Regions from separate parts of the Halomonas sp. I5-271120 genome, predicted to be linked through region 1. Evidence: predicted binding sites of a transcription regulator. Region 1 holds the regulator's gene; the other holds the start of a gene.
What was found. Region 1 encodes PhoB, which activates phosphate uptake and scavenging genes when phosphate is short. Its sites were predicted from a motif close to TGTCATANNNNTGTCANA; they were not measured.
Positions count from the first base shown of each region.

Region 2: a site for PhoB is predicted at 4,126-4,143, ahead of Q2K57_RS11035 (glycosyltransferase family 1 protein). Genes of this name have one in related genera too.

Region 1 is NZ_CP130701.1:1,698,950-1,705,063, reverse strand. Features, by position in the region: gene Q2K57_RS07610 (hypothetical protein) at 270-626, opposite strand; gene Q2K57_RS07605 (HU family DNA-binding protein) at 718-993, opposite strand; gene Q2K57_RS07600 (FAD-dependent oxidoreductase) at 1,143-2,303, opposite strand; gene Q2K57_RS07595 (chorismate lyase) at 2,378-2,932, shown strand; gene ubiA (4-hydroxybenzoate octaprenyltransferase) at 3,094-3,978, shown strand; gene phoB (phosphate regulon transcriptional regulator PhoB) at 4,206-4,895, shown strand; gene phoR (phosphate regulon sensor histidine kinase PhoR) at 4,903-6,114, shown strand, end outside.
Region 2 is NZ_CP130701.1:2,480,093-2,486,206, reverse strand. Features, by position in the region: gene Q2K57_RS11055 (Cof-type HAD-IIB family hydrolase) at 1-513, opposite strand, end outside; gene Q2K57_RS11050 (exoribonuclease II) at 706-2,646, shown strand; gene Q2K57_RS11045 (phosphatidylserine/phosphatidylglycerophosphate/cardiolipin synthase family protein) at 2,761-3,423, opposite strand; gene Q2K57_RS11040 (phospholipase D-like domain-containing protein) at 3,475-4,017, opposite strand; gene Q2K57_RS11035 (glycosyltransferase family 1 protein) at 4,191-5,309, shown strand; gene Q2K57_RS11030 (lysylphosphatidylglycerol synthase transmembrane domain-containing protein) at 5,401-6,114, shown strand, end outside.

The DNA of each region.
Region 1 (6,114 bases):
ACTCGACTTTAGTATAACGCCATCTGCCTGACTAACCACGCATGCACATCATTCGCCACTCTATTTGATGTCCTATTCGCCACACCATTCGCCACCTCAGGCATCGCCTCCTGCATGGCGGTTTGCATGGAGATTTGCATGGCGACTTACATGGAGAGAAACGCTGCGAAGGGAGCAGGCGGGTCAACGCATCGGGCAACAGGGCGGGTGGTCGACGTGACCTGCTATCGACGTGACCGGCGACCGGAGTGACCTGATATCGACGAGATCTACAGGTATTTGAACAGACGCTGCAGCTTGGCGAGATCGCCGCTGTCGCCGACCAGGCGCAGCTTGCCGGCCATCAGGCCCTCGCGGAAGGCGCGAGACGTCGGCTTACGCAGCACGCTGACGGCCGTGGCCAGATCCTCGAAGCGCAGTTCGAGATCAAGATCCACCGGCAGATTGGGCCCGGAGGTGATGCCGTCGGGAGTCATTCGGTAGTGGCGGGCAATCGAGAGATCCTCGGTGCCGATCCCCCAGTCCAGATGACCCAGCTCGGACAGGGCTTCACGAAAGCGTGGCTTGCGACGCCGGGCGCGCTTGAGCATCACGCTCAACAGCCAGAGCATCAAACGAAGCGTCATGGGCATGCCTCAGGGAAGGAAATTCATTCCACCGGCCGGACTGCGACCGGTGGAGCGCGTCACACAGGGAACGCGCGAGTGACGGCCACGCTTACTTGGTGACGGCGTCTTTCAGCGCCTTGCCGGGCTTGAACGCCACGGTCTTGCTGGCGGGGATGGTCAACGGCTGACCGGTCTGGGGGTTCTTGCCAGTGCGGGCGGCACGCTCGCGAACGGTGAAAGAGCCGAAGCCGATCAGGGACACATCCTGCCCCTTGGCGACACTGCCGGTAATTTCATCGAGGATAACGTTGAGTACCTGGCTGGCCTTGTCCTTGGATAGGTCGGCACGCTCGGCGATCGCCGAGGCGAGTTCTGGTTTGCGCATATAGCCCTCCTGGTGTGCGGTTCAAGGCGGCATCCGCCGCCTCAGATCGTTGTGAGGCCGGTTTCTGGTGGAGTCGCGGTGGTCGAGTCCAAGCCGGTATTGGCCAAGATGCCGAGGTGGTCGGAATCACCACGCCGGCAGCAACCAATCTAGATTAGCAATGCTGGGGCGACTCGTGCCAGTTCGACTTTCCGACGCACGCAGGCGCCTGTCAACGCAAAACCAATCATACGTCCGTTTTCGTCTTCTGCCCGAGCACTCCAATCACGCCCTTCCCCATCGATCCGCCAGTGGGCCGGCACCTGACGCGGCGGCAGCGCCACCACCGGCAGCAGCGGTGTCTTGACCAGTATCGGCCAGGGGCCATAAGCCACCGGCGTCGGGGTGCCGGTGAGGGTCGCCGCCAGCGCCTTGGCACCGGCCTGCAGGGGCTGCACGTACATGGCATTGACCCCATCGACGCAGGCCACGTCGCCCAGCGCATGGATGCCCGGCTGTGAGGTGGCCAGGTAGCGGTCGGTATGCACGCCCTCAGGGCCCACGGCCAGGCCAGCAGCCTCGGCGAGCGCCGTGCGCGGCGACAGGCCGGTAGCGACCAGCACCAGATCCGCCTCGAGCGACCGGCCATCGTCGAGGGTCAGCGCCAGCTGGTCGCCGTCCTCGCCAAGCGCCGCCAGGGTCCGGCCCGTCTCCAGCGCGATGCCGGCCTCCCGGAAGGCATCATTCAAGGCCGCCCCCAGCGTCTCGGGCAGCAGCCGCGCCAGCGGCGTGGGCTCAGGGGCGATCAGCGTCACGCCATGGCCGCCGGCGACCAGGTCATTGGCATACTCGCAACCCACCAGGCCGCTGCCGATGATCGCCACTCGCGCCGGGCGAGCGAGCCTCGCCAGCGCCGCGTGGAAGACGCGGTAGTCGTCGAGGTCATTGATCGCAAAGACCCTGGATGCCAGCGCGGGCGGAATCGCGAAGGGCGCCACCGGCGCGGCGCCGGTCGCCAACACCAGCTCGCCATAGGGCAACGTCTCGGCGCCGATCTCGAGGCACTTCGTCAGCGGGTCGATCGACGTGACCCGGGTGTGGGTGCGCACCACGGCGTCGAGGCCCTCGGCCAGCGAAAGCGCATCGCGGCTGGCCAGCCGCGACGGGGGCAGCCCCTTGGCGAAGCCGGTGGAGAGCATCGGCTTGGAGTAATCGTCACCGCTGTCGGCAGTGATCAGGGTGATCGGCCGCGCGGCGTCACGGGCACGCACCTGGCGGGCCAGCTGAATACCGGCCATGCCGGTGCCGAGGATGGTCAAGGGTGCAGTCATGGCGCTCCCGACGAGCAATAACGTGAACGCCGCATGGTACACTATGCGCCCCGATATTGGCCTGGAGGCGCCCGGTGCGCGATCGCCCGACATCTCCCTCTCTGAGCACCACCTGGCGCCGCTGGTACCCCGCTGCCGTGGCCCGGCCGACAATGAGCCCCGCCTGGTGGACCTGGATCGCCAGCCGCGACTCGCTGACGGCGAGGCTGATCGCTGCCGCCGACGGTCGTCCCTTCCGGGTGCGCCTGCTGGACCAGCGCATCGGCCGCCCCGGACACGACGAAGCCCGGGCACTGGGGCTCAGGCCCCGAGAGCGCGCCTGGCTGCGCGAGGTGGCGCTGTGCATCGAGGAGCAGCCCTGGGTAGTGGCTCGCTCGGTGGTGCCACTCGCTCGGCTCCACGGCCAGCGCCTGGATCGCCTCGGTGAGCGCTCGCTGGGCCACTGGCTGTTTCGTCAACCGGACCTCGAGCGCGGGCCGATTGAGGTCAGCCGAGCCGCAGCAGGCTTTCACGGCGGCCTCGGCCCATGGGGGCGACGCTCGGTGTTTCGCCACGGTCGCTTCGCGGTACTGGTTCAGGAGTTCTTCCTCGATACCATGAGCGATGAGCTGGGCTTGCCGCCACGCTGACCGGCCGCCGCGCCTAAACCATCGCAGCTAGCCCATGGCGTTAAATGAGTCGTGACGATAAATGGGCCATGGCATTAAATGAGCCGGCGCGATAAAAGAGTGCCCTGGCCCTGGAGAATGGGCGTAGCGGCAGGGCCTGAAGAGACAACCTGGAGACCAAGATGGATCACGTCGAGCGCCCCCGTGGCCTGGCTCGCCTGCCCGACTTTCTGGCACTGATGCGCCTCAATCGTCCCATCGGTACCTGGCTATTGATGTGGCCGACGCTCTGGGCGCTGTGGCTCGCCGCCGAGGGCCTGCCCACCCGCACCCTGCTGCTGATCTTCATCGCTGGGGTCTACCTGATGCGAGCCGCGGGCTGCGTGGTCAACGACTACGCCGACCGCCACCTGGATGGTCACGTCAAGCGCACCAAGGCACGGCCGCTGGCCACCGGGCGCATTGCGGAGCGCGAAGCCAAGATGCTGTTCGCGGCCCTCGTCGCCGCCTCCTTCGTGCTGGTGTGCTTCACCAACGGCCTGACCGTGCTGCTGTCGGTGGCCGCCGTGGCCCTGGCCGCGGTCTATCCCTTCATGAAACGCTATACGCACCTGCCCCAGGTCGTGCTGGGGGCGGCCTTCTCGATGGCCATTCCGATGGCCTTCTCGGCCGTGACCGGCGCGGTACCGCTGGAGGCCTGGCTCTTGTTCGCGGCCAACCTGTGCTGGACGGTGGCCTATGATACGCAATACGCGATGGTCGACCGGGACGATGACCTGAAGATCGGCATCAAGTCCACGGCGGTGCTGTTCGGGCGCGCCGATATCCTGATGATCGGGCTGCTGCAGCTCTTGACCCTTGGGTTGCTGGGACTGATCGGTACCCGCCTGGCACTAAGCGGCTTCTTCTGGCTGGGGCTTGGCGCCATGGCCGCGATCTTCGTCTATCAGTACACGCTGATTCGCGGCCGCGACCGGGATCGCTGCTTCCAAGCCTTCCTCAACAATCACTGGGCGGGGCTGGTCCTGTTCGCCGGCCTGGCCCTGTCGCTGTGGCCGGCGCCCTGAAGCAACTGCCGGACGAAAGGTGCGCCCCCTGAGGTCGGGGCCAAGAAAGGGGCGGAGCAAGAAGAGGGATACGCCCGGGTCAGAGCCCTTGATCTAAGCCCCTGATCAAGGGCCTTGGTGAGCCCCCTTGGTGAGAGCCGCCTGTCATGGCAATGTCATGTTAGCGTGGTGGAATCGTCATCATCTTGTCATTGTCCTTATCTTTGTAAGGCCAGGAGGCCAGCCAGATGAGCACCAAGACCGTCCTGATCGTCGATGACGAAGCCTCTATCCGCGAGATGATCGCCATCGCCCTGGAGATGGCCGACTATCAGGTCCTCGAGGCCGACAACGCCCAGACCGCGCATGCCATGGTCGTCGACCATCAACCCGACCTGCTGGTCCTTGACTGGATGATGCCGGGCATCAGCGGTATTGAGCTGGCCCGCCGCCTGAAGCGCGACGAAGCTACCGCCGAGCTGCCGATCATCCTGCTCACCGCCAAGGGCGAAGAAGACAACAAGATTCAGGGGCTCGAAGCCGGGGCGGATGACTACATCACCAAGCCCTTCTCGCCCCGCGAGCTGGTGGCCCGCCTCAAGGCGGTGCTGCGCCGCGCCACGCCCAAGGGCGTCGAGCAGGCGGTCGAGGTCGAGGGGCTGCTGCTCGACCCTGCCAGCCATCGCGTCAGCACCCACGGCGCTCCGCTGGATATCGGCCCCACCGAGTATCGCTTGCTACAGTTCTTCATGACCCACCAGGAGCGCGCCTATACGCGCAGTCAGCTGCTCGATCAGGTGTGGGGCGGCAACGTCTATGTCGAAGAACGCACCGTCGATGTGCACATCCGTCGCCTACGCAAGGCCCTCGGCGAGGCACACCAGCACCTGATTCAGACCGTGCGCGGCACGGGCTACCGCTTCTCTGCCAAGGGCTGAGCTACCTATGAGTCTCTGGGCCCTGGAATTCTGGCGCCTGGCCTGGCTGGCCGGCGTTCTGACCATGGCGGGCCTGATCTTCGACGCTCCAGGCCTGGGTCTGGCACTGGGGTTCGGGATCTATCTGCTCTTCCATCTGCGCCAGCTGCGCGCCCTGCATCGCTGGCTGACCCAGTCGCGACACGCTGACCCACCCGAGGCCAGCGGTATCTGGGGTGAGCTCTTCGATCGCCTGCACCATCACCAGAAGGCGCAGGCCAAGACCCAGCGACGCCTGCGTAACACCCTGCAACGCATTCAGGATTCCTCGGAGGCGATGAGCGACAGCGTGGTGATGCTCGACCGCCGTGGCGACCTGGAATGGTGGAACAGCGCCGCCGAAACCATGCTGGGGCTGAAGACTCATCAGGATCGTGGCCAGCACATCACCAACCTGATCCGCGCCCCGCGCTTCGTTGAGTACTTCGACAAGCGGGCCTACCGAGAGCCACTGACGCTGACCTCGCCGATCGACGATCGACGCGTCCTGCAGTTCCAGCTGACGCTATATGGCGACGATGAGCGCCTGCTGATGGCCCGCGACATCACTCGCCTGCATCGTCTGGAGCAGATGCGCCGCGACTTCGTGGCCAACGTCTCCCATGAGCTGCGCACCCCGCTCACGGTGCTGACCGGCTATCTGGAGACCTATGCCGACCATGCCGAGCTGATGCCGCCGCGCCTGGCCAGGAGCCTTGGCCAGATGCAGGACCAGGCCAAGCGCATGCAGAACCTGGTCGATGACCTGCTGATGCTGTCGCGCCTGGAGATCGACCAGCCCAATGCGCACAGCGAGCGCGTCTCCGTGCCGCCCCTGCTGGAAGCGATCCAGCACGACGCCGAATCCCTGTCGGGCGGCCGTCACCAGATCAGCCTCGACATCGAGTCGAATCAGGCACTGCGCGGTGACCCCAAGGAGCTGCGCAGCGCCATCTCCAACCTGGCCTTCAACGCCGTACGCTATAGCGGCGAGGGCTGTCATATCGTCCTGCGTTGGCGCGATCACCCGGCGGGCGCCGCCCTGGAAATCGAGGACAACGGCGAGGGCATCGACCCGGTGCATATCCCCCGCCTCACCGAGCGCTTCTACCGGGTCGACAAGGGTCGCAGCACGGCAACCGGCGGTACCGGCCTGGGACTGGCCATCGTCAAGCACGTACTGCTGCGCCACGACGCCCGC
Region 2 (6,114 bases), 780 kb from region 1:
CAGGGCCGAACCGTAGCGCGCCTCCACGGCCTCCTCGATGGTCGAAAGCGCCGTCGGCTCGCCGATGAACAACACCTTGCCGACACCTCGACCATCGAGTTCCCCGGGCTCGGCCACCCGATAGCCAAAGCCGGTGTGGGCATGAAGCGCAAGCAGCTCCGGCGCCGGCGCATCGATCAACCAGTCGTCATCGCGATAGAGGTTCAGGCGCATGCCCGGCGGTCGCTCGAGCGCGATCAGCTCCCGGGCCATCGCCTCGGGCACATGCTGGGTCGACAGCACCGCATCGTCCGGGCCATGCAGATAGGCGCCGTTGGTGCTGATGATGTGGGCCTCTACGCCGAGCCGCTCGCGCAGGGGCAGGATGTCCCGATAGTGGCGGCCTGAGGCGATGGCCAGATGATGGCCGCGCTCGGCGAGGGCCTGGAAGGTCTCGATGGTGAGCGGGTCCAGATCATGGTCGGCGTTGAGCAGGGTGCGGTCGAGGTCGGTGACGATCAGCTGTGGCGACATGTGGGCTCCTTGGCGTCTTAGTCGCTAGCATACCCAAGGGAGTCGATGGCTGTCTTCGCCGGTCTTGCCACGAGCTCACCCCTAACGTCTTGATTGGTCGTGCACACCTTCTGCGGCTGTCCGCCCCGATTGGCGCGGGCTGGAGGAATCCGTATAGTGGCCCCCACTCTTCCCGCCATGCAAAAGTGTCCGATGCTTCAGAACAACTCGATGCTTGCTCAGCTCAAGCAGCAGATCCGCGATACCACGCCCCGGGTCGAGGGCGTGATCAAAGCCACCGACAAGGGCTTTGGCTTCCTCGAAACCGACGACGGCGACTCCTACTTCGTGCCGCCTCCCGCCATGAAGCAGGTGCTTCACGGCGACCGGGTGAAGGCCATCCTCAAGGAGGAAGGCGAAAAGACCTCGGTCGAGCCGGATACCCTGCTGGAAATCGGCATGCAGCGTTTCGTGGCTCGGGTCCAGAAGCGTGAAGGCCGCCTGGCCGTGGTGCCCGACCACCCGTCGGTCAAGAACGTGCTCAAGGCGCGCCTCAAGCGCAGCCTCGACGAAGACAGCATCGCCGATGGCGACTGGGTGGTGGCCCGTCTGGTGCGCCACCCACTGAAAGAAGGCGACCGCGGTTTCTTTTCTCAGATCGATGAGCTGGTCGCCAAGAGCGACAACCCGGCAGTACCTTGGCGCGTGACGCTGGCGCGCCATGCCCTCGAGCAGGCCTCGCCGGAAGCCGGTGACGACTGGCCGATGGCCGATGAAGGCCTCACGCGCGAAGACCTGACCGCAGAGCCCTTCTTCACCATCGACGGTGAGAAAACGCGCGACATGGACGACGCCCTGCGCGTCGAGACCCTGGACAACGGCGGCTGGCGCCTGACGGTAGCGATCGCCGATCCCACCGCCTACGTCGACGAGAGCCATGCCGCCGACCTGGAAGCGCGCACCCGCGCCTTCACCGTCTATCTGCCGGGACAGAACGTCACCATGCTGCCGGAAGTGCTGGCCGACGATCTGTGCTCGCTGTGGGAAGGCAAGGAGCGTCCGGTGCTGGCCTGCGCGCTGGACATCGATGCCGAAGGCAACCTGGGCGACTACCGCTTCTTCGCCGCGAACATGATCTCGAAGTCACGCCTGGTCTATGACCATGTCTCCGACTGGATCGAAGGTCAGGGCGACTGGGCACCAGATGAAGCCATCGCGCCGCAGCTCACTGCCCTGCGCGACCTGACCGAGGCACGCAGCGCCTGGCGCGCCGCCAATGCGCTGGTGTTCAAGGATCGTCCTGACTACGTCTTCGATCTGGACGACGCCGGCAATGTGCTGAACATTCGCACCGAGGATCGGCGCATCGCCAACCGCATGATCGAGGAATCGATGATTGCGGCCAACGCCTGCTGCGCCGACCTGCTAGCGGACAAGGTCGGTCACGGCATCTTCAACGTGCACCGGGCCTTCGAGCCGGAGAAAGCCGACGCGGCTCACGAGTTCCTCGCCGCCCAGGATATCCAGGTCGAGCGCGAGGCCCTGCTCGAGCTGCCGCGCTATCGCGAGCTCAAGCGCGAACTCGAGGCCCGCGATGATGCCTGGCTTGATGTTCGCCTGCGCCGCTTCCAGGGCTTCACCAGCATGTCCGCCCTGCCCGGCCCGCACTTCGGCCTGGGCCTGGCCGCTTACGCCACCTGGACCTCGCCGATCCGCAAGTACGGCGACATGGTCAACCACCGCCTGATCAAGCGCGTGCTTAAGGGCGAGAGCGCCCCGGCCGAGGCCAGCCAGGCGCTGACCGAGCAGCTCACCGAACGCCGCCGCCTGAACCGCATGGCAGAGCGCGATGTGAAGGACTGGCTCTACGTGCGCTACCTGACAGAGGCAGCCAAGGAGCAGCAGGAGTTCGAGGCCGAGATCATCGCCGTCAACCGCGGCGGCATGCGGGTGCGTCTGGTCGCAAATGGCGCCACCGCCTTCATTCCGGCGCCGCTGATGCACAGCGAACGTGACAAGGTAGTGATCGACGACAAGGAAGGTCGCATCCAGATCGAAGGCGAAGAGCGCTTCAAGCTGGGCGACATGACCCGCGTGGCTCTCACGGAAGCGCGTGAAGAGACCCGCTCGCTGGTGGCCCGCCCCGCGGTCTGATCAAGCGCTGACCGCCTGCAAGACGCACAACGCCCCGGCCACTCGCCGGGGCATTGTCGTTTCAAGCCTGTGCCGCGCGGAGGCCACACAGCCGATCAATGGTCCCACACGGGCTCACAGCTGCTCCAGCAGCATTCGGGCCCCCTGCTCCATGAATTGTGTCCAGCGTCCGCGCCGACGGAACTCGTCGGCGTCCAGACGCTGCGAACGCTGGCAGTCATCGTCGAATTGCCCATCCAGGGTCGCCGTGACAGCCTCGGAGAGCATCAGGGCGCAACATTCCTCGTCCTTGCCCATCGACCGATGATTCACGTTCACCGACCCGACGCAGGCAAGCCGACCGTCGACGGTAATCACCTTGGCATGCAGCATGGTCGGCAGAAACACCCAGACCTTCGCACCGGCATCAAGCAGCCGCTCGATGCTCGGCTGCCCGGCCAGCTGCGACAGGCGGCTGTCGTTGTGGCGACCCGGCACCAGCAGCTCCACCGAGACACCTCGCTCGAGTGCCGAGATGATCTGCTCGATCAAGACATCATCCGGGGCAAAGTAGGCGGTCACGATGCGTAGCCTGACCTGACTGACCGCCACCAGCGAGCGCAGCATTGCAGCGGATTCGGTCCAACCGATGGTCGAGGAGGCCCGCACGCACTGGACCAGCAGACCATCCTCGTGAACCGGCGGCCGCTGGCGAATCGGCTCCCACTGCCAAGGCCCACACTCGTTCCAGTTGTCGAGAAAGGCAGAATGCAGCCCGATGACCGCCGGACCCGACACGAGTAGATGCGTCTCGCGCCATTCATCCGGCGTGCGGGCATCGCCTTCCCATTAGGCAGCGATGCCGACCCCGCCGACGAAGCCGAGACGGTCGTCGCATACCATGATCTTGCGGTGCGTGCGCTTGTCGATCTGCCAGGGCCTTGGCAGCTTGATCGGCCGGAAAAGGCGCACCTCGACGCCGGCCTCGCGCATCTGAGCGACCACCTCAGACGACATCTTCTGCGTTCCCACCGCATCCAGCACGACCCGAACCCGGAGACCCTCGCGAGCCCGACGGGCCAGAGCCTCGGCGAAGCGCTGCGCGATGTCACCCGTCCAGTAGACGTAGGTCACCAGATCGATGCTGGCCTCGGCGGCATCGATGGCATCGAGCATAGCGGGGAATATCTCCACGCCATTGCGCATCACCTCGACATGATTGCCGGCAGTGAACGGCGTCCCCAGCGCGTACTCGAGCTCGGTGCGGTAATAGGCCTCCTCTCGGGGCGACGCGGGCCCTGACGCATCCGAGTCCCGTTTCTCGAGCGAGTGGGCCTCTTTGCGCTGACGCTCGCTTGAACGGCTCTCGCCTGAACCGGTGTCGGCTGGCATTCACTCCTCTCCTTGTCGTGTGCGCGTGTCATCATATGTCTCATGCATGGCCGCAAAGCGCCACCCGTAGAGCCTCGAGCATTCTCTGCCGAGACGGCGAAGCCGACCTGTCGTCGAACTGTCGCATTGCCTCGCTACCCTTGAGCGAGAGCCAACGGCAACAGGAGACGGTCTTGCACCTTGCGGATATCACCATGTTTCATGCGCCGGATAGCGGCGGCGTGCGCACCTACCTTCAGGCCAAGCACCGTCACTTGGCGACCCTACCGGACGTCGCGGCTAACCTGTTGGTCCCCGCCGGCGAGCGTCAGACCCTGGGAGCCCTGCAGACCCTACCCGCCTTTCGTTTGCCGCTGGGCCAGGGCTATCGTTTCCCGCTGCGGCGCAGCCCCTGGCGCGATGCACTGGTCGAACTGGGCCCGGACCTGATCGAGGCCGGCGACCCCTACGTCACCGCCTGGGCGGCGCTGGAGGCCGGTCAGCAGTTAGGGGTGCCGGTGGTCGGGTTCTACCATTCCGACCTGCCACGGCTGATGGGCGATCGCTTCGGCCCGCCGGTGGCCCGGCGCCTCAAGCGCTATGTGGCGGATCTTTACGGGCGCTTCGATAGCGTACTGGTGCCTTGCCGCTCGATGGGCGAACGCCTCGAGGACTGGGGCGTGCAGGGCGTGCGCGTGCAGCCGTTGGGGGTCGATCTCGACACCTTCCATCCCCGCCGGCGCCAAGAAACGTTGCGAGAGACCCTTGGCCTCGACGACGCCACCCGACTGCTGGTCTTCGCCGGTCGCAACTCCCGGGAGAAGAACATCAATGACCTGCTGGCGACCGCCCAGCAACTCGGTCGCGGCTATCACCTGCTGCTGATGGGGCCGGGGATGCCGACCCAGGTTCCGGACAACGTCAGCGTGATCAGCCGCTGCTGCTCACCCAATGAGGTGGCTCGCGCCCTGGCCAGTGCCGATGCCATGGTCCACGCCGGCACCCGCGAGACCTTTGGCCTGGTGGCGTTGGAAGCCATGGCCAGCGGCCTGCCGGTGGTGGCTGCGCGGGCCGGTGCACTGATCGAGAACGTACCGCTGGGCTGCGGCGTGCTCTGCGAGCCCCATGCGCCGAACGCTATGGCACGCGCCGTAGAGGAACTCTTTCTCAACGATGCCGCCGCCATCGGCCGCCATGCCCGTCGCCACGTGGAGCGTCATTACCGCTGGTCGAAGGTCATCGATGGCCTGCTTGACCATTACCGCACTCTGTCACCGACCCTTGCCACCATGACACGCTGCCAGCATGGCTAGACGACCGGTCGCTGAGTTCCCCGACGGTCGGCGCATCCTCAGGAACCGCACGGAAGCATTTATGAAAGGTCTGAGGCGCGCGTGGAGGCTGTTGCGTGGCCGAGCACTGCTGATCCTGGCGCTGCTGATGGCGGCGCTGATCCCGCTGTTGCTCGATGGCATGGCACCTTTCGCGGCCCTTCTCGACTTTCCGCTTACGCAACTGGCGCTGATGCTGTCGCTGGTGCTTGGCTGTTGGAACCTCAACGCGCTTCGCCTGCGCCTGCTGCTTGCCGGCCGTCTCGGGGCTGGCGATAAACCACTCGATCGATCAGGCAACGGCCGCTTGGCCGGGTCATCGCCGGCCCAAGGCTCGCCGACCTGTGCCTTTCAGGGCACTGCTCCAGGCACTCCACTACTCTTGGGCCAGCGCCGGGCACTGGCGATGGTGATGGCCACCGAATGCGCCACCTGTGCAACGCCGGGCGGCAGCGGTGGCCCCCTGACCCTGATGATGCTGCTCAGGGGTCACGGCCTGCGCCCCGCGACCTCCTCGGGGATCTTCCTGATCGATCAGGTATGCGACATGCTGTTCTTTCTGCTCGCCCTGGCCGCGATAGGCGGATACGCCCTGCTGCACCCGGACACCTGGCCTCGGCCCGAGCTTATCCGGCTGGCCGGTGCCGCCTTGGTGGCTATCCTGGTGATACTGATCGCACTGCTACTTTACCTGCCCCGCGTGCTGCGCCTGAGCCGTGCCCCGCTCACCCGGCTGGGGCTCGCCCGCCCCCGGCGTCACCGCCTGGCCCGACAGCTGCTGCAGTTT